2 regions of the Comamonas sp. Z3 genome follow, and region 1 is predicted to be linked to the other one. Evidence: riboswitches for the same ligand, from Rfam matches in the RefSeq annotation. Region 1 holds a riboswitch; the other holds the start of a gene.
The links. A riboswitch is a leader RNA that binds a small molecule or an ion and turns the genes downstream of it on or off. The one in region 1 is predicted to bind cobalamin.
Positions count from the first base shown of each region.

Region 1 (9,280 bases):
CAGGCAAATGTCGAGGCTTGAGGATAATTGCGCCACTCGCCCAGCTCCAGGTGCCTGGCCAGCGATGCACCGGCACCGAAGTGAAACGGATCGCCGGACACCAGCACGGCCACGCCTGGCTGTCCGCGCAGCTGCAGCACTGGATCGACGCTGAAGGGGACGGGCCAGGCCCTGCCGCGCGTCCCTGCTTGTGCCAGCGCCAGATGACGCGGACTGCCGAACACAACACTGGCATCATCCAGGGCTCGTCGCGCTGCAGGGTTCAGGCCCTCCAGCCCTGATGGATGAATTCCGATAATTGAAAGCCACGGATTGGCCATGACCCAAGTTCTCCTGTTAGGCGGCACTTTCGATGCCTATATGTTGTCCACGCTGCTGCATGAGGCCGGGGTGCAAGCCATCTATTCCTATGCCGGGGCCACCCAGACGCGCCGTACTCCGGCCCTGCCGGTGCGTGTGGGTGGCTTTGGCGGCGTGCAGGGGTTGGTCGATTACCTGAGTGCGCATCACATCACCCATGTCATCGACGCCACCCACCCGTTCGCGGCACAGATGAGTGCCAATGCCATCGCGGCCTGCGCCCAACTGGATCTGCCCCTGCTGTCCATGGAGCGGCCAGCCTGGCAGGCGCTGCCCGGCGATCAATGGCAGCATGTGCCGGATATGGCGGCTGCCGCACAGGCCTTGAGTCGGTCTTTGAAGCGGGTGTTTCTGGCCATAGGGCGCAAGCAGCTGGCGGCGTTTGCGGGCCTGGCCGGCGAGCACCAGTTTGTGCTGCGCGTCATCGACCAGGAGGGCGGTGCCTTGCCGTTGCCGGCATCCAGCTATGAGCTGATCGTGGCGCGCGGCCCATTTCGGCTCGCCGATGAGCTGGCGCTGCTCGGGCAGTACCGCATCGACTGCATCGTCAGCAAGAATGCCGGTGGCGCAGATACCTATGCCAAGATCGAGGCCGCGCGGCAACTGGGTATTGCCGTCATCATGGTCGACAGACCGGTGCTGGCGCCGCGCGCCCAGTGCCAGAACCCGCAGCAGGCCATGGAGTGGCTGCAGCAGCAGTGCTGCTGAGCACTTTTGCGCGGCAGGACCTTGAGCGTACTCAGGCATGGTCGCTCACAATAGAAGGGGCGCTGCTGAAGGCTTCATAGCTGCGCGGGGTGTAGACATGCTTGCCCACCTGCCTGGTCTGGCTGTTGCCTACGATCACCACCGTGCGCATATCGGCCATATCGGCCCGTGCATCCAGCAGCTTCACGACCCGCAGCGTCTCATCGGGGCGACTTACGTTGCGGGCAAAGCAGATCAGGCGCTCGGGCTCGCACTCCTGCTGCAGCACCTGCAGGGCGCGCGAGAAGCCTTCGGGGCGCGAGCGCGAGCAGGGGTTGTAGAAGGCCATGGCGAAATCGGCCTGGGCGGCCAGACGGACGCGGCGCTCGATGATGCTGGCGGGTTTGAGGTTGTCGGACAGATTGATGGTGCAGAAGTCATGTCCCAAGGGGGCGCCCAGGCGGGCTGCTGCTGCCAGCATGGCGGTGATGCCCGGCTGCACCTGCACGTCCACGCCTTGCCAGCGGGCATGCTCCTCGGGGCAGGCCTGCTCCAGCGTCTCGAACACGGCACTGGCCATGGCGAACACGCCCGGGTCGCCCGACGAGAGCATCAGCACCTTGCGGCCCTGGGCTGCAAGATTCAAGGCGTTGCGCGCACGCTCCAGCTCCTCACGGTTGTCGCTGGCATGCAGTTGCAGGTGCTCCAGGCCCTGCAGCCGCGCTACGTAAGGAAAGTAGCCGAATGCATCGCTGGCGCTGGCAATGCTGTCGCGTACCTGCTGCGTCAGCAAGGCATCATCGCCCGGGCCCAGGCCCAGCACCAAGAGTTGTGGAGTCATTGAGGTCTTGCTCATGGCGGCGCGATCACATGTCATTGGCCGGGCGGCGGCCCTGGCCGTGCACGACGATGATGGCGAAGTAAGGGCAGCGATCGGGCGCATCGCGCAGCGGCATGACCTGCTGATCGCTCATGGTGCCGTTGATGACCAGCCAGGCACGGTCCAGCTTGCCTTGTTCGTCCAGCAGCCCACGGATGCGTCCCAGATGCCGTCCCACTTTCATGATGACCAGCGCGTCCGAGCGCGCCATATGCTCGCGCAGCGGCGTATCGGGCAAGGTCGCGGGCAGCACGCTCATCACATCGTCACCCCAGGTCATGGGAATGCCGGTGGCATGCCAGCAGCCCACCATGCCGGGGATGCCGGGCAGCACTTCCACGGTCACCTGTTCAGCTTGGCGCAGACGCACATAGAGGTGCATGAAGGAGCCGTAGAAGAACGGATCGCCTTCGCAGAGCACGATCACATCCTCGCTGCGCGTGAGCTGCGTCAGCCGGACCTGCCAGTCCTGATAGAAACTGGACAACTGGGCGATATAGCGCGGGTCGTCGTGCGGAATTTCCGTGGTCAGCGGGTACTCCATCGGGTACTCCGTGACCTCGGCATGCAGCAGGCCGTTGACCAGTTGCCGTGCCTTGCCCGGGTGACCGCGCTTGCGGAAGTAGGCCACATGACGGGCGTTTCTCAGCAGGCGGTCGGCCTTCACGCTCATCATGTCGGGATCGCCGGGGCCCAGTCCCACGCAGAAGATTTTTCCGTGATTCATGGTGACTCTTCCTACTCCACCGTGGTTGCCAGCGCGTTGATGGCGGCAACCGTGATGGCGGAGCCGCCGAGGCGCCCTTGCACGATGGCAAACGGAATCTGTCCCCACTCGCGCAGCGCGTCCTTGGACTCCGCCGCTCCCACAAAGCCGACCGGGCAGCCGACGATGGCGGCCGGGCGCGGGCAGTGCGGGTCCTGCAGCATATGGAGCAGATGAAACAGGGCCGTCGGCGCATTGCCGATGGCGACTACGGCGCCGTCCAGATGCTCGCGCCACAGCTCCAGTGCTGCGGCGCTGCGGGTGTTGCCCATATCGGCGGCCAGCGCTGGCACACGCGGGTCCTGCAGGGTGCAGATGATGGGGTTTTGGGCCGACAGGCGCTTGCGCGTGATGCCCTCGCTGACCATGCGTGCATCGCAGAGTACGGGTGCTCCGCGCTGCAGCGCGGCTTCCGCGGCTGCGGCAAAGGTCGGGGAGAAATGGATGTGCGCGGCCAGCTCCACCATGCCGGCTGCGTGAATCATGCGGCAGGCGACCCGCTCTTCCACGGGGTTGAAGCGCTTGAGATCGGCCTCGCGGCGGATGATGCTGAACGATTGCCGGTAAATCTCTTCACCGCACTTTTCATAGTTGTAGGTCATTGAGTTGTTGCTGTATATCGTGTGGATCGGAGTCCAGAGGCCGATAGGGAATGGAGGCCCGGGCCGATGGCTGTGCTTCGGCGGGGCTGGCGTGCAGCCATATCTGGCCCGCTGCGTCCTGGCTGGCAAACACCACATTTGTCGCATCGGCAGGCAGGGCACAGAGCTTGGCGCAGCCGCTGATATGAAGATGCCGGTCCGCCGCCTGTGAGCTGGCGAACCGCAGGGCCATGGACTGGGCCGGGATATGGGCCTGAGGGCAGTTGGGGGCGCCGGTGCAGGCCGAGACCCGCAGGCGCACATCGGTGGACTGGCGGATCCAGTCCCAGGAATCAAGCCGGGCAGGCAGTGAATCCAGATGCTTGTTCGGCAGCAGCAAGGATCTCCAGGGCGTGACCCGGATCTCCGCCTGTTCGGGCATCGGAGCCGCAAGCTTCTGTATGGCCCATGCGTCCAGGCGCCCCAGCGGGGCGCCCAGCAGCAGGCCGTGAGGGTTGAGTGCTCCGGGCCGCAACGGCTTGGCAGTGGTCTTGTCCTGAGTGCGGGGCTCAAGGTGATGACTGGCCCTGGCGAGCCCGCAGGCCTGAAGGTCAATGGGCTTTGCAAGGGCGCGCAATCGGCCTGCCGCCTGCGCGCTGCGCTCACGGGCAAACCACAGTGCAATCCGTACGGCGGCCTGGACGGCTGCCGGTGCGCTCTCAAAACCGTACCAGTCTGCCGATTGGCCCAGCGCAAGCCCATAGCGCCCATCGGCGCAGGGCCATAGCTGAAGGTCGGAGCTCAGGCTTTGGAGATGGCACTGCGGGTCGTCGACCAGCATGTCGAATTTGCCGGGCAGGGCAGACATGTCCTGCTGTTGCAGGGTCAGGGGACTTAGATCCCGCGCCACTGCCACGGAAAGGGCCAGAGCCAGTGCGTGGGTGCGATCTCCTCTGGCGTAGAACGGCGTGCAGTGCACGGCAGGCGCCAGATCTGCCTGTTCATCAGCAGGAGCCAGTCTGGAGACAACGAGCGCCGCGCGCAGGGCAGGCAGCGCCGATTCGCGCACGCCGCGCAATTGCAGATTGCCGAGGCGCGTCAGCTCGATCTGGCCTGAGGCGTGGGTTCGTGCGAGCTCGGCCAATACCAGCCATTGAGCGGCGCTGAGAGACGCGCAGCGAGGGCGCACGCGAACGATCCAGCCGTCCTGTGCCTGCATGGGCTTCCAGGTGCTGGGGCACCAGCCGCGAATCTGGATGGGCTCAGGGCTGGACAAGCGCTGCTCCAGGCGAGGCGGCCAGGGCACGGCCGGCCCACTGGGACAAATCTGACTGGCAAATTCCATGCAACATAGGTCATCCACGGTCGGTTTGGCCGATACCCGGGCCAGACAAAGGAAATGTGCAGAGGGAAATGAAGAGGTGATGAGCCGCACGCAGGCGTCGGCATATCACAAGCCACATGCAATCCCGCTGCGCCTTGTACACATCAGGCCGGTCTCCGGACTTACAGAGCCCACCTGAGGGTGGCATGTCGATGCGCCTTCCCGCTTTCGCAGTGGCGGCCATGGCCGTGGGCCAGAGCGTGCATCGCCATATCTCTGATTACCGTTGCGGGTGCAGTGCAGGATTGATGGAGATTCCATTCACCTGCTTCTCGTTTCACCTCCGCGCGCAGAGCACGCCATGAGGCACCTGTGGTGGCGCGATCTTACGCGATAAACCTGGTGCACACGGCCCAATTCATCGGCCTGGTGGCAGCTTTCCTGCCGCCTGTGCGGCTACCAGGTATCGATAAGACGAGCAGGCGGAGCGGCGTGATGTCTTGTCAGATGATTATCAAAGTAGATAGCTACTGGCGCTTTTCTGCTAAGCGATAGAGGTCTTTTTCAGGTGAATTCCAGCGGTAGCCGAAGGGTGTTCGGCCAGACCTTTGCCAGTCGCTCGGCACCGCCAAACCGACGTGTGCTCTGGCCCGCAGCGTTTTCACAGTCCACCAGAATCTGTGCCACGGCAGGTACGGGGCCGCGCTCCAGCTGCAGCACATCGGGGCTGCGGAAGTCGCTGAGCAGCCACAGGCAGGATGGTTGCCGGGAGTATCTGGCCGCCATCTGCCAGCCTGACTCCAGGGCCTGGGCCAGCGGTGTGCCGCCACCGCCGCGTAGCGGCTCGATCAGTTCGGCATTCCAGCGTGGCGCCCGCGTGGGCTCCAGCAGCCAGTGCAGGCGGCCTGCGCCGAAGCACAGCAGGGCCACGGCTTCGCGCTGCAGATAGGCCCGGCGCAGCCACTGCAGCAGCAGGCCCTTGGCCTGGGCAAACGCGCCGCTCTCCACCATCGAGGCCGAGCAGTCCAGCAGGAACAGGTGTTGCCTGCGCACCGTTCCCTCGGGCTGGTGCCAGCGCAGATGGGCGGGTGCCAGTGGCAGCCCCTGGCGCTGGCGCAGGGTGGCAGTCCAGTCAATCGATGCCCCTGGCATCTTGTGGACGCTGGATACGGCATGGCTGGCCAGGGCCAGACCTTGGTTGGCGGAGCCGACTTGCCCCCGGCCGGCGCTCAGCGCAGCAGACCGGAGGCCCGGGCTTTTTTTGCGGCCAGGGCCTCCAGGGCTGCCTGTGCCATGGCGTCGGCCTGTTGAGGCTCGAAGACGACGCTGCTCACGGCTTGAGCCTGACCCCAGCCGGCAGGCGGCTGTTCGAGGCCCGGGCCGGCGTCTTGAGGCAAGGAGCCGGTGGCGCCGGGCTCGCGGGAGGCCGTTGAAGGGGATGCTGACGCCTGGATACCAGGCTCTGTGCGGTCTTTGCGATCCGTGCTGGATGGCGCAGCGGGCACGGCCGAAGCTGTGCCTGCGGGAGTCTGCTGGGGCTGACTGGCGCTGCCCGGGTCTGGCTGGGCAGCACGATGCTGCAGTACCAGTGGCGCGACTTCGGCCACATGGGCTGGCGTGATGCTGTGACTGCCTTGCCAGGCTGCCAGGGCGCGCGCAGCGCGCAGCATGACCAGATCGGCACGCAGTCCGTCCACCTGGGCGGCTATGCATTGCAGGGCCACGGCCTCGTGGACGGCATCGCTCCAGGCCAGCTCCGAGGCATTGCGGCAACGGCTGCGGGCCTGCGCCAGCCGCTGGCGGATCTCCTGCTGGCGGGCCGCATGGGATTGCACAAAGCCCTGGGGGTCCAGGTCAAAGCGCAGCCTTGCCTTGACGATGCTGCTGCGCAGCTGCGGGTCCTGGGGATTGTCCAATTGCACACAAAGGCCCAGGCGGTCCAGCAACTGCGGGCGCAGCATGCCTTCCTCGGGGTTCATGGTGCCGACCAGCACAAAGCGTGCAGCATGGCTGTGCGAGATCCCGTCGCGCTCTATGCGATTGATGCCGGAGGCTGCCACATCAAGCAGCACATCGACGATGGCATCGGGCAGCAGATTGATCTCATCGACATAGAGAACCCCTTCGTGCGCCTTGGCGATCAGGCCCGGAGCAAAAGCCACTTCATGGCCCGCCAGAGCCTTGGACAGGTCCAGACTGCCGGTCACATGCTCGATGGAGGCGCCTAGCGGCAGGGTGACGAAAGGTGCAGGTGCCAGCAGATCCGCCAGCGCACGTGCTGCCGTGGACTTTGCCGTGCCGCGCGGGCCCCGGATGAGCACGCCGCCCAGCTGTGGCTCGATCGCGGCCAGCAGCAGAGCCTGCACGAGTGCGGGCTGTCCCTGTATGGCAGACAAGGGAAAGACCCTCTGAGCGGCTTCGCCACTTCCTCCCTGCGGGGGGAGGAGGCCTTCGCTGCGAGGCGCTGCGGCCGGCTTAGGCTCTTGCCTGGCGCCCCTGGCTTGGTGCAGGCCGGTTTCACAGGAATTGAACTCTTTCATTGGGAAACCTGTCCTTCCATGAATTCTTCGTGCTCCAGCATCTGGGCCAGCAGGCTCTGGCGATGCTCGCCGGGCTGCTCCCACATGCCGCGGTCTATGGCTTCCAGCAGGCGCGAGACGATATCGCCCAGCGCCTGTGGATTGTGCTGGCGCAGAAACTGGCGCACGCTCTCATCTTCCACATAGGCCTGGGTGACCATGGCGTAATGCTGGTCCGAGACCAGCGCGGTGGTAGCATCGAAGCCGAACAGATAGTCCACCGTGGCCGCCATCTCGAAGCCGCCCTTGTAGCCGTGGCGCATGGCGCCCGCAATCCACTTGGGATTGGTGACGCGGGCGCGTACCACGCGGCCGATTTCCTCAGCCAGGGAGCGAATCCTGGCAGACTGAGGATTGCCATGGTCGCCATGATAGACGGCAGGGTCGCTGCCGCCCAGGTGCCGCACGGCCGCCACCATGCCGCCCTGATGCTGGTAGTACTCGCTGGAGTCCAGCAGGTCATGCTCGCGGCTGTCCTGGTTCTGCAGCACCACGTCCAACGCCTGCAGACGCCGCTCCAGCGCGGCGCGGGCTGGCACGCCATCGGCCTGCTGGCCGTAGGCATAGGCACCCCAGTGCAGGTAGTGGCGTGCAAAGTCGCCCGCATCGGTCCACTGGCCGCTACGCAGCATCTCGTGCATGCTGGCGCCGTAGCTGCCTGTGGGCGCTCCGAAAACGCGCCACAGCGCCTGTTCGCGGGCCGCGTCGGTGCTCAGGCCCTGGTCAATGGCGGTTTGCGTGTCACGCAGCATGCGGGCGCGGATAGGGTTGTCCTCGGCGTCCTCATCCAGCTCGGCCACGGCACGTACCGCGGCATCGAACATCTGCACCACGTTGGGAAAGGCATCGCGGAAGAAGCCGCTGATGCGCAGCGTCACGTCAACGCGCGGGCGACGCAGCCCAACGGCAGGAATGACTTCAAAGTCGGTCACGCGCTGGCTGCCGGCCGCCCATTTGGGACGCACCCCGATCAGGGCAAAGGCCTGGGCGATATCGTCACCGCCGGTACGCATGGTGGCTGTTCCCCAGACGGAAAGACCGATGGCTTGCGGATATTCGCCATGCTCCTGTAAATAACGCTCCAGCAGGCGCTGAGCGGACTGCTGCCCCAGCGCCCAGGCAGTCTGGGTGGGGATGGCGCGGGTGTCCACGGTGTAGAAGTTGCGACCCGTGGGCAAGGTGTCGCAGCGCCCGCGCGAGGGTGAGCCGCTCGGGCCCGGCGGCACAAAGCGTCCTTGCAGTGCGCGCGAGAACTGCAATAGCTCCTGAGGGCCGCAGGCGTCCAGTGACGGTGCAATCTGCTGCTCTATGCGCGTCAGCACTTGTCGTGTGTGCGGCCAGTCGCGGGCCTGCTCGGGCCGGGCAATGACCTGCAGGGCCAGCAGCTCGAGCCGTTCGCGCGTGTCGCCGCCATGGCGCCAGGCACCGGCATCCTGCTGCTGCAGCGCGGCCGGACGCGGGCCGTTCCAGGGCGCGGCGGCATCCATGTCCAGCGGGTTCCAGTCCATGGCCGGCAGCAGGTCGGCGGCCAGTGCGTTGAGCAGGCCCTGCTCGTTGCCACCACTGCCCGGATAGCGCGCCAGAGACAGCAGGGTGGATTCGCGCAGCTGGCCCTGGGGCGAGCGGCCGAAGATATGCAGACCGTCGCGGATCTGGGTTTCCTTGAGTTCGCACAGATAGGCGTCGATGCGTTCCAGCAGTTGCTCGTCGGCATCGGGCTGCGCACCTGCCGCTTCGAGGCCAAGTTCGCGCAGCAGATCCTGCTGCCTGGCGCAGTCCAGAATCTGCTTGCGCAGCATGCCGGAGCGACGCAGATCGACCAGCAGGGCTTCGTAGTATTCGTCCACCAGGCGTTCCAGCTCCTGCATGGGACCGTGGTTTTCGGCGCGCGTGAGCGGCGGCATCAGATGGTCGATGATGACAGCCTGGCTGCGGCGCTTGGCCTGCGCCCCTTCGCCCGGGTCGTTGACGATGAAGGGGTAGACATGCGGCAGCGGGCCGAGAATGGCATCGGGCCAGCATTGCTGGGACAGCGCCAGGCTCTTGCCCGGCAGCCATTCCAGATTGCCATGCTTGCCTACATGGACCATGGCGTCCACGCCG
Region 1 covers NZ_VOQU01000001.1:910,263-919,542, forward strand. The annotation lists gene cbiT (precorrin-6Y C5,15-methyltransferase (decarboxylating) subunit CbiT) at 1-320, opposite strand, end outside; gene FSY59_RS04285 (cobalt-precorrin-6A reductase) at 313-1,068, shown strand; gene cobJ (precorrin-3B C(17)-methyltransferase) at 1,100-1,888, opposite strand; gene cobI (precorrin-2 C(20)-methyltransferase) at 1,914-2,654, opposite strand; gene FSY59_RS04300 (precorrin-8X methylmutase) at 2,666-3,295, opposite strand; gene FSY59_RS04305 (nitrite reductase) at 3,279-4,550, opposite strand; cobalamin riboswitch at 4,748-4,987, opposite strand; gene FSY59_RS04310 (VWA domain-containing protein) at 5,163-5,750, opposite strand; gene FSY59_RS04315 (ATP-binding protein) at 5,828-7,138, opposite strand; gene cobN (cobaltochelatase subunit CobN) at 7,135-9,280, opposite strand, start outside.

Region 2 (9,280 bases), on a different contig from region 1:
TGCCTGCCTGCGGTATCAGGGCGGGCCTGACCCCCATCTTCTGCAAACGACCGGCCACCTTTTCCATCTCCTGCGACAGCCGCTGACGCACGGTTTCCATGTGCTTTCTGTAACCGCCATCCGTCAGCGTCTTCAGAATAAGTGCCTCCGCCAAACGGCCTCCACCGAAGCTCGTGGCAATTTTGAGGTCGACCAGCGCATCAATCCACTCGGGCCTGGCAGCCACGAATCCGCAACGTATGGATGCCGACACCGTCTTTGAAAAGCTGCCGATGTGGATGACGCGTGCAAGCCCGTCAAATGCAGCCAGTCTGGGCGCGTGGGTGCTCTCGAAATCCGCAAAGATGTCGTCCTCCACGATCACCAGCTCGGAGCTGTCAACGAGCTTGAGGAGTCTGTGGGCAACGAGTGGAGACAGGGCTGCTCCCGTCGGGTTGTGAATCCCCGAATTGGTGATGTATAGCCTCGGTGAATGCTCTTGAAGAGCCTTTTCGAACAAGGGCAGATCCGGCCCCTGGGCCGTGTAAGGCACTCCAATCGCCTGAACCTGATGGGCTTTGAGCAGGGCATGGAAATTGAAATAGCAGGGATCATCAACCAGAACCTTGTCCCCGGGCTTCAGCAGAAAACGGAAAATCAAGTCGATTGCTTGCGTTCCTGATTCCGTCAGCATCACCTGCTCGGGTGACGCATCGATACCCGTGGCAGCCATGCGACGGACCAGAAGCTGGCGCAAGGCCGGGTTCCCGAGAGGTGTCGAATACTCCGTCAGCTCCGACAGCGAGCCTCGCGCCTGTGCCCGCAGTGCTCGCCTTAGCCCGTCCTCGAACATCCATGTGGGCGGCAGCCAGCCACAACCGGGCCGCAGCGATGCAGGGTCGCTCTCCAACGACTGACGCGACACCCACAAGGGGTCGACAACACGGTCGAGCCTGGGCCCCAACTTCATCAAGGCAAGCGGCGCCACGGGCCCGTTGACATAGAAACCGGCACCGGGGCGCGATACGACAGTGCCTTCTGCCGCCAGTCGCTCATACGCTTCCACCACGGTGGAAACCGACATTTTCAGCAGCCGGGCCTGCTGCCGGATCGAGGGCAGCCGCGTTCCGGGCAAGATGCTTCGAGAAGCAATGCCCGCCCGAATATGCGACATGACCTGGTTGATGAGAGTACCGCTGCGCGCCATCAGAATGTCCACCGTGTTGGCAAGCACTCCACTACAGTGTGGAGCAATTGTGATTGATTGTGCCCCATGACTTGCCTGCAGAACCTCCAGACTCCCGCAAGGACAACGCACCCACTTTGCCGAAAGCGATGGGGCTGTCCGGCAGGAGCCGACTCAAGGCAGGCTCTGCACCTGTTCGTCACCCATAGATTGGCAGTGCGGGACGCCAGTCATTTGCCACGCCTGTGCCTGCCAGAAGATCACCGAACAATTGGTTCACGAGCCGGAGCAAAGACCTGCCTGATGCACAAGGCGCAGGCCCTGCACCGAATGCCAACAAAGCGCTCTCGACATTGGAAGTATCAAGCGTTGTCAACGCCATCCAACCGCTCTTTGCCGCCACCGGAAATCCACCTGCGAACGGCAGCCTTGAAGCAGTTGGCAGCGGTCAAGTCGCCCGCTGCGCTCCTCAGGTACCGACACCGCAAGCAGGCCATGCTAGTTCAGGCTGCGCAGTCACGGCAGCGGCCATACAGCGTGATTTCATGGCTGTCGACCAGAAATCCCGCTGGCGCCAAGCTCGCCAGATTGCCGGGGCAGGCATGCACATCGAACACCCGCTGGCAGACCGTGCATTGGAAATGATGATGGTGGCCGTGCCCTGCCACCTCATACATGGGGGTGCGCTCGGGCAGGTGCACCTCATGAAGGAATCCCTCTTCGGCCATCGCCTTGAGTGCCCGGTACACGGTTGCAATGCCGAGCCCGGGTAAGCTTGCCTGCGCCAACTCCAGCACCTCCTGTGGCGCAAGCGGCCTGTCGGCCTCTGCCATGGCCTGCTCAATGGCCGCGCGCTGCTTGGTGGATCGTTGCTTGGAGGTGTTCATCGTGGCGAGGCGGGGTCAATAGCGACAGGAGGCCGTATTGTGCCGTGGCTCGATCCTAGAGGTACTTGAGCCAGGTAATGTCGCGCCGGCGCTGCTTGAGTGCGGCAAACCAGCTTGCTGCGGGATACAGAGCCACGGCCAGCAGCGCTGCGATCACCCACAGCCAAAGCAGGCTGCTCAGTCCGAACAACTGTCCCTGGTTGGCCCCCCAGAACGCCACCGCCGCCAGGTACATGAACTTGAGCACGTACAGGTGCAGCACATAAAAGAACATGGGTGCGGCCCCCAAGGTGGCCAGCATTTGCAGCCCGGTGCGGCCTGCGGCGTTCTCGAAGGCGCATAGCAGCAGCAAGCCGATACCGAGCGTCAACATCAGGAACAACAGCGAGGGCGGATACTTGGTGACGTTGAACCAGGACATCAGTGTCTGCAGCGCATTCGTACCGGCCAGCCAGGGCGCATCACCATAGACATTGAGCGTGCGCAGCATCGCAAAGCCCAGCAGGGAGGCAATGCCTGCCATCAGCAGACAACGGCTGCGCTGCGCCGAATCACAGGCTTTGCCAAACCACGGACCGATGCCGTAGCCCAGAGCAATCACGCCGATCCAGGGCAGCAGAGGATAGGACGTGCGCAGTTGCACTCCAGCCAGCTCCAGCCAGCCACGGTCATGTAGGATCGCCCAGGGCATATGCATCACGTGGCCCGCAGGAAAATGCAGACCATCGAGCAGGTTGTGCCCCGCAATCAGCACCAGCCCCAGCAGCAGCAATGCCTTGCGTGGCAGCCATACCAGCACCGACAGGGCCAGCATGGAGAGACCGATCGCCCAGATCACCTGCAGAAAGATCTTGGCGGGAGGAAATTGGAAGGTCCAGGCAAAGTTGACGACCGTCACCTCCAGCAGCACCAAGAACAGGCCGCGCCGCCACAAAAAGCCGGATGCGGTGCGCGCCTGAGCAGCCCCGGCATGCCGGCTGGCATACAGATACGCCCCCAGGCCCGTCAAAAACACGAATACCGGCGCACACAAATGGGCCAGCATGCGCGGGAAAAACAGGCCGGGCGGAGTGTCAGCCACGACCATGGGGTCGGGAACCTGCAGATGCAGATAAAAGGTTTCACGGACATGGTCGAGCAACATGAACAGCATGACCAGACCACGCAGCGCATCGATCGATTGCAGACGGCCAGCACTTGCTGATGGAGAAGACAGAGAGGACAAGTTGTTGGCTTTATTGATATCGAATTATCAATATCATAACAATTCATACCCGGTGTCTGGCGCAGACATGCTCGATTTCACCTCCGCTTCCAATGCGCAGGTCGAGGACCCGGTCGACAGCCCGAGCCTTGGACAGCTCTCCCAAGCTTCACATGAGACGCTGCATATGAACGGTCTGCCATAGCGGGTCTTCTTCGCGCTCGATCACCGCAAAGCCCTGTCTTTGCCAGAACTCAAGAGCTCCCTGCAGGAATGGATGGGTGTGCAGATAAAGCACTTGCACCTGCTGGGCCAGAGCATGGTGCATCAGCACATCCAGCATCGCCTGCCCCACGCCTGAGCGCCGGAATTGCGGCGCGACAAACAGGCGCACGACCTCGACCACCTTCTGCGGTCCGAAATCCAGTTGCGCAAATCTGCCGTCATAGTCCCGGCAGGCAATCGTGGCCTGCACGCTTTGGTCAGCATCGAGAGCCGCCAGCATGCAGCCGCTGCCCGACAGATAGGTCTCTTCGAAATGGCGAAGATCCTCGGGAATTTCCAGTGAAGCGATGCGCCCTCCGAACATGGAAACACGTGCGCTTTGCAGAAAGCTGTGAACCTGATGCAATTCACGAACGCGCTGGATGGAAATGTCTTGCAAGCGGGGCATGGAGAGGCAATCCGAGCTCATTCGTCGTCTTGGCTTGGGACTGTTGCTACAAAATCAGCTACATTACCGCAACTTTGGTTTCACAAGAACATGCGTGCGCTGCGGCGAATGCATGAGGGAATCCAGTGGTCAGGCACCTTCGGGGCCGGCCCGTGAAATGGAACTGCCCCCGCAACTGTAGGCAATGAGCCAGCCATCACACAGCCACTGAACATCTGTTTGGGAAGGCGATGAGCCAGCGATGATTTGCCAGTCAGGAGACCTGCCAGAGCACCAACAATTCATTGCCGGCGGGGTGTCCGGGAAGTGAGCATTTCATCGCTCCGCTAACGTGCTGCCACTCAAGGCAAAGTTCAGGCGCGTGTCCTGCTATGTCTTCCAAGGTGCTTTTCGCCGCTTCTGGAAAGATATTCCGATGCTGCTTCGAAGCCTTGCCAGCACTGCCCTGCTCGCTACCGCATTTTCCGCTCATGCAACCGACTTTCCTGTGCAACTGCAAAACTGCGGCTACACCCTCACTCTCGACAAGGCGCCCACCTCGGTGGTCACCATAGGTCAGGCAGGCACTGAAATGCTTTATGCCCTCGGCCTGGGCGACAAGGTTGTCGGAACAGCGCTCTGGTTCAACCCGGTACAGCCCCGCTTCAAGGCTGTCAACGACAAGGTGCCACGCCTGTCCGACAACATTCCCAGCTTCGAGTCGGTCCTCGGCAAGCGCCCCGCCTTGGTGGTTTCGCAGTTTGAATGGATGGTGGGCAAGGATGGCGTGGTGGGCACGCGCGAGCAATTCCATGATCTGCGCATCGCCACCTATGCCATGCCTGCCGACTGCGAAGGCAAGAACAATCTTGTGGGATCGGACGGCACGCGTACTGCCAGCTACGACGTGAAAGCCCTGTACAAAGGCATTCGCCAGCTGGCCCAGGCTTTTGATGTCGAGGCCCGCGGCGAAAGCCTGGTCAAAGCGCTGAGCGATCGCCAGACCCAGGCCGTGGCCAAGGTCAAATCCTCCGGGCTCCAGAACCTGTCTGCCGCACTGTGGTTCTCCAGCGCAGACCTGGCCGCCGACCCCTATATGGCCGGCAAGAACGGCGTGGCCGGCTACATGATGCAAGCTCTGGGCTTGCGCAACGTCATCACATCCGCAGAGGAGTGGCCGACCGTGGGCTGGGAGACGATTGCCAGGGCCAATCCCTCGATTTTGATCGTTGCCCGCATGGACCGTCGCCGCTTCCCCGCAGACGACTACCAGAAAAAGCTGGACTTCCTCAAGAAGGATCCCGTCACCCAGCACATGGATGCCGTCAAGAACGGCCGCATCGTGATCGTCGACGCCGATGCCCTGCAGGGATCCATCCGCCAGGTGGACGGCATGGAGCAGATTGCCAATGCGGTGCTGACGATCGAAGGCCTCTCCAAATAAGCCAGGCATCAACGAAGTCCGCATGCCGGCGCACCTTGCCCCGGCCGCTGAGCCATGAATACCTACACGCCGAGCCTTTCCAGACCGCATCTACCGGCCGGCCGGTTGCTGCGCGCCGCCCTGCTCGGGGCCGCAGCAGCGGCCTTGCTGCTGCTGGCCGTCGTGTCCGGCATAGCGATTGGCGAGACCGATATCTCCGCCCGCATCGTATACGAGGTGCTCGCAAATCAAATGCTGGGCACCAGCTACGTCATAGACCCCATCAATGCGGGCATTGTCTGGAATTACCGCCTGAGCAGAGCCCTGGTCGCAGCCAGCTGCGGGGCCGGGCTGGCCGTCTGCGGCGTTGTTCTGCAGTCCCTGCTGCGCAATGCCTTGGCCGAGCCCTACCTGCTGGGCATTTCAGCAGGCGCTTCCACGGGGGCCGTGCTGGTTTCGGTCGCCGGCCTGGGTGCGGGCTTGGTATCGATGAGCACCGGGGCTTTCCTCGGAGCGGTTTGCGCATTTGCCCTGGTGGCCTTGCTGGCCCATGCCGCTGGCAATGGCGGCCTGCGTAACGGCGGGCAAATCGTGCTGGCCGGCATTGCCGGCTCGCAGCTGTTCAATGCGCTGACCTCGTTAATCATCACCAAGTCCGGCAGTGCCGAGCAGGCGCGCGGCATCATGTTCTGGCTGCTCGGCAACCTGAGCGGCGTGCGCTGGCCCGATACGGTTTTGACGGCATCGGTGACTATGGCAGGAGTGCTGGTGTGTCTGATGCATGCCCGCTCTCTGGACGCGTTCACCTTCGGCAGCGAATCGGCCGCCGCGCTGGGAGTGCCCGTGCGCCGCGTGCAGCTGACCCTGCTGCTGGCAGCTGCCTTGATGACAGCCGTCATGGTTTCCGTGGTCGGAGCGATTGGCTTCGTGGGCTTGGTGATTCCTCATGCGGCCCGTCTGCTGGTTGGCGTGCGCCATGGGCGCCTGATCCCGGCCAGCGCCTTGATCGGAGCCATCTTCCTGATTGCCGCCGATGTGGTTTCACGCACCCTGATCAACGGACAGGTTCTGCCCATTGGCGTCATCACCGCCCTGGTCGGCGCGCCGGTGTTTGCCGGCATTTTGCTCAGAGGCCGAAGAGGTCATGCATGACGCCTGACCCCCTCGCCAAGCCGGACATTGTCGCGCTTGAAGCATGCGATATCAGCTGGAAGGCGCGTGGCACAGCCATTGTCCAGCAGGTCTGCCTGCAAGTGCAGCCGGGTGAAATGCTGGGACTCATAGGGCCGAACGGCTCGGGTAAATCCAGCCTGCTGCGACTGCTATCCGGTGTGCTCAAGCCCAGCTCGGGCGAGGTGCTGCTGGGGGGACAGGCACTGCGGCGCCTGCCAAGGCGTGCCGTGGCGCGCCGGCTGGCCTTGGTGGCGCAGGACGCCGACACCCTCGATGCCATCACCGTGGCCGAGGCCGTGGAGCTCGGGCGAACGCCCTGGCTGTCCGCGTTGGCTCCTTTGTCGACCTCCGACCAGAACATCGTCAAAGATGCGCTGCGCGATGTCGGCCTGCTATCCAAGGCAGGCAGCCGCTGGAACACCTTGTCGGGCGGCGAGCGCCAGAGAGCACATATTGCACGGGCTCTGGCGCAACAGCCCCAGTTGATGCTGCTCGACGAACCCTGCAACCACCTCGATATCCACCAACAACTTTCGCTGATGCAGCTGATCCGGAAGCTTCCCATCACCAAGGTGATCGCGCTGCACGACCTCAACCAAGCCATGGCCTGCGACCGTCTGGCCGTCATGCATCAGGGCCGCCTGGTTCAGCTGGGCAAGCCCCTGGAGGTGCTGAGTCCGGATTTGCTGCAGCAAGTCTTTCAGGTTCAGGTGCGCGCCTTGCTGGATCCGGAAGACGGCAGCCACGTGCTGCGCTTTCAAGCGATGGCCAGTCACTAAAACCGAAAGTTCCCCATGCCTGCTCCCAGCGCCATCCGTATTGCCGCCTTGCTTGCCTGCAGTTTGTCAGGGCACTTCGCCACAGCAGAAACCATCGAAATCAAGATGCTCAACCGAGGTCCTCACGGAGCCATGGCGTACGAGCCCGAGTTCGTCAGGATCGCAGCAGGCGACAGCGTCAAATTCCTCGCGACCAGCAGCGGGCACGATGCGGTATCCATCGCGGGGATGGCGCCGGCAGGCGCGACGCTCTTCAGAGGCAAGACCAATCAGGAAATCACGGTCACCATGACCGCGCCAGGTCTTTACGGCGTCAAGTGCCAGCCCCACTATGCAATGGGCATGGTGATGCTGATCCAGGTCGGCGACAGCCCCTTGTCCCAGCTATCAGTACCGGATGACGTGCCTGAACAGGCGAGGCAGCGCTTCCAGGACATCGCTGCACGCGCCCAGACCGCAGCCCGAACATCCAGAGAGCCACACCATGGCCAATGAAATCCGGCCCATCGGGCCTGCAGCCGCCACTGAAAAGATCCATTCGATGAGAGTCCGTGTTTGTCGTCTTTGGGCACTGCGCACCGTCATGCTATGCGCCAGTGGTGGCGCTGTTGCCGGGGCACAAGATGACGCCAAAGGCTTTGTCGAGGGCGCTGCACTCCATATGCAAAACCGCATGCTGCTTGAACAGCTCGACTACCAGAAAGGAAGCAGCTTTCGTGCGGCCAGCGGACAAAGAGGTCAGACACTGGCCCGAGAATCGGCTTACGGCCTGATGCTCAATTACGAATCGGGCTACACGCAGGGCGTTCTCGGCCTGGGGCTCGATGCACATGCCTATGGCGCCGTCAATCTGGGGACACAGGCCGAGCATGCACGGGCAACGCCTCGCTACGTGGCCAAGGATGGGCAAGAGATTGCGGATAGCTTCGGTCGTGCCGGCGCTGCACTGAAAGCCCGAATCTCTTCCACGGAACTGAAAGTGGGCGAGATGCGGACCAAGACACCGATCTTCAGTTCGTCCGATACCCGATTGCTGCCTGAAAGCAATCGGGGCTGGCAAGTCATCAGCAGAGACATCCCCACACTCACGCTGCAGGCCGGGCGATTTACCGGCTGGGCCGACCGCAATGCGCGCAAGAACGGTGCCGACCTGCTGGGCAACTATTCGGGCGTAACCAGCGGCTCCTTCAGCTTTGTAGGCGCAGCATGGGACACTCCCGTTCCACATCTGACGCTGAGCAGCTACTACGGACAATACGCGGATAACTGGAACACCGCGTACCTGGGAAGTTTTTACAAGCTTCCTCTGTCAGACAAGCGTGCGCTGTCGTTCAACCTGAACCTCTATCGCAGCACCGATACCGGCAGGGCCAGGTCTGGCGAGATTGACACCACCACCTGGAGCCTGATGAGCAGCTACGTCGCAGGCGCTCACAGATTCGGCCTCGGCTACCAGAAGGTCAACGGCAACAATCCGTTTGACTATGTGAACCGCGGCTCCATCTGGTTGGAGAACGCCATGCAGCTGTCCGACTTCAACGGCCCGCGCGAAGCGTCCTGGCAACTCAAATACGATGTGGACCTGGGTTCCATCGCCACCCCGGGGTTGAGCGCGGGCGTTGCCTACACCAGAGGCTCCGGAATCGACAATAGCCGCCTCAATGCCGTGTATGCCAGCTACCTCGGCTATTCGGGAACCCAGGGCAAGCACTGGGAACGCGACCTTCTGCTCAGATACACGGTGCAGCATGGGGCGGCGAAGCATCTGAATTTGCAGCTGCGCTACGGCGTGCATCGCACCAACAAGGCCCAAGGCGAGGCCAATATGAATCAGCTTCGACTGCAGGCGGAATTGCCGCTCAAGATCCTGTAGACCTGGACAAGTCCGGCAATCCAGCGATTCGTTGGGACTGCGTTTTCGGGCCAGCAAAAAGCCCCGGCACTGGGGCCGAGGCTTTGGAATTGGCGCCAGGGGTCAAGCCATCTTTCAGTGCTAC
Region 2 covers NZ_VOQU01000013.1:11,203-20,482, reverse strand. The annotation lists gene FSY59_RS26855 (PLP-dependent aminotransferase family protein) at 1-1,186, opposite strand, end outside; gene FSY59_RS26850 (Fur family transcriptional regulator) at 1,669-2,052, opposite strand; gene FSY59_RS26845 (DUF1624 domain-containing protein) at 2,108-3,277, opposite strand; gene FSY59_RS26840 (GNAT family N-acetyltransferase) at 3,426-3,929, opposite strand; cobalamin riboswitch at 3,988-4,214, shown strand; gene FSY59_RS26835 (ABC transporter substrate-binding protein) at 4,417-5,352, shown strand; gene FSY59_RS26830 (iron ABC transporter permease) at 5,407-6,483, shown strand; gene FSY59_RS26825 (ABC transporter ATP-binding protein) at 6,480-7,283, shown strand; gene FSY59_RS26820 (pseudoazurin) at 7,299-7,778, shown strand; gene FSY59_RS26815 (OprD family outer membrane porin) at 7,768-9,156, shown strand.
Region 2: linked by a shared signal. The riboswitch ahead of FSY59_RS26835 (ABC transporter substrate-binding protein) and the one ahead of FSY59_RS04305 (nitrite reductase) in region 1 are both predicted to bind cobalamin.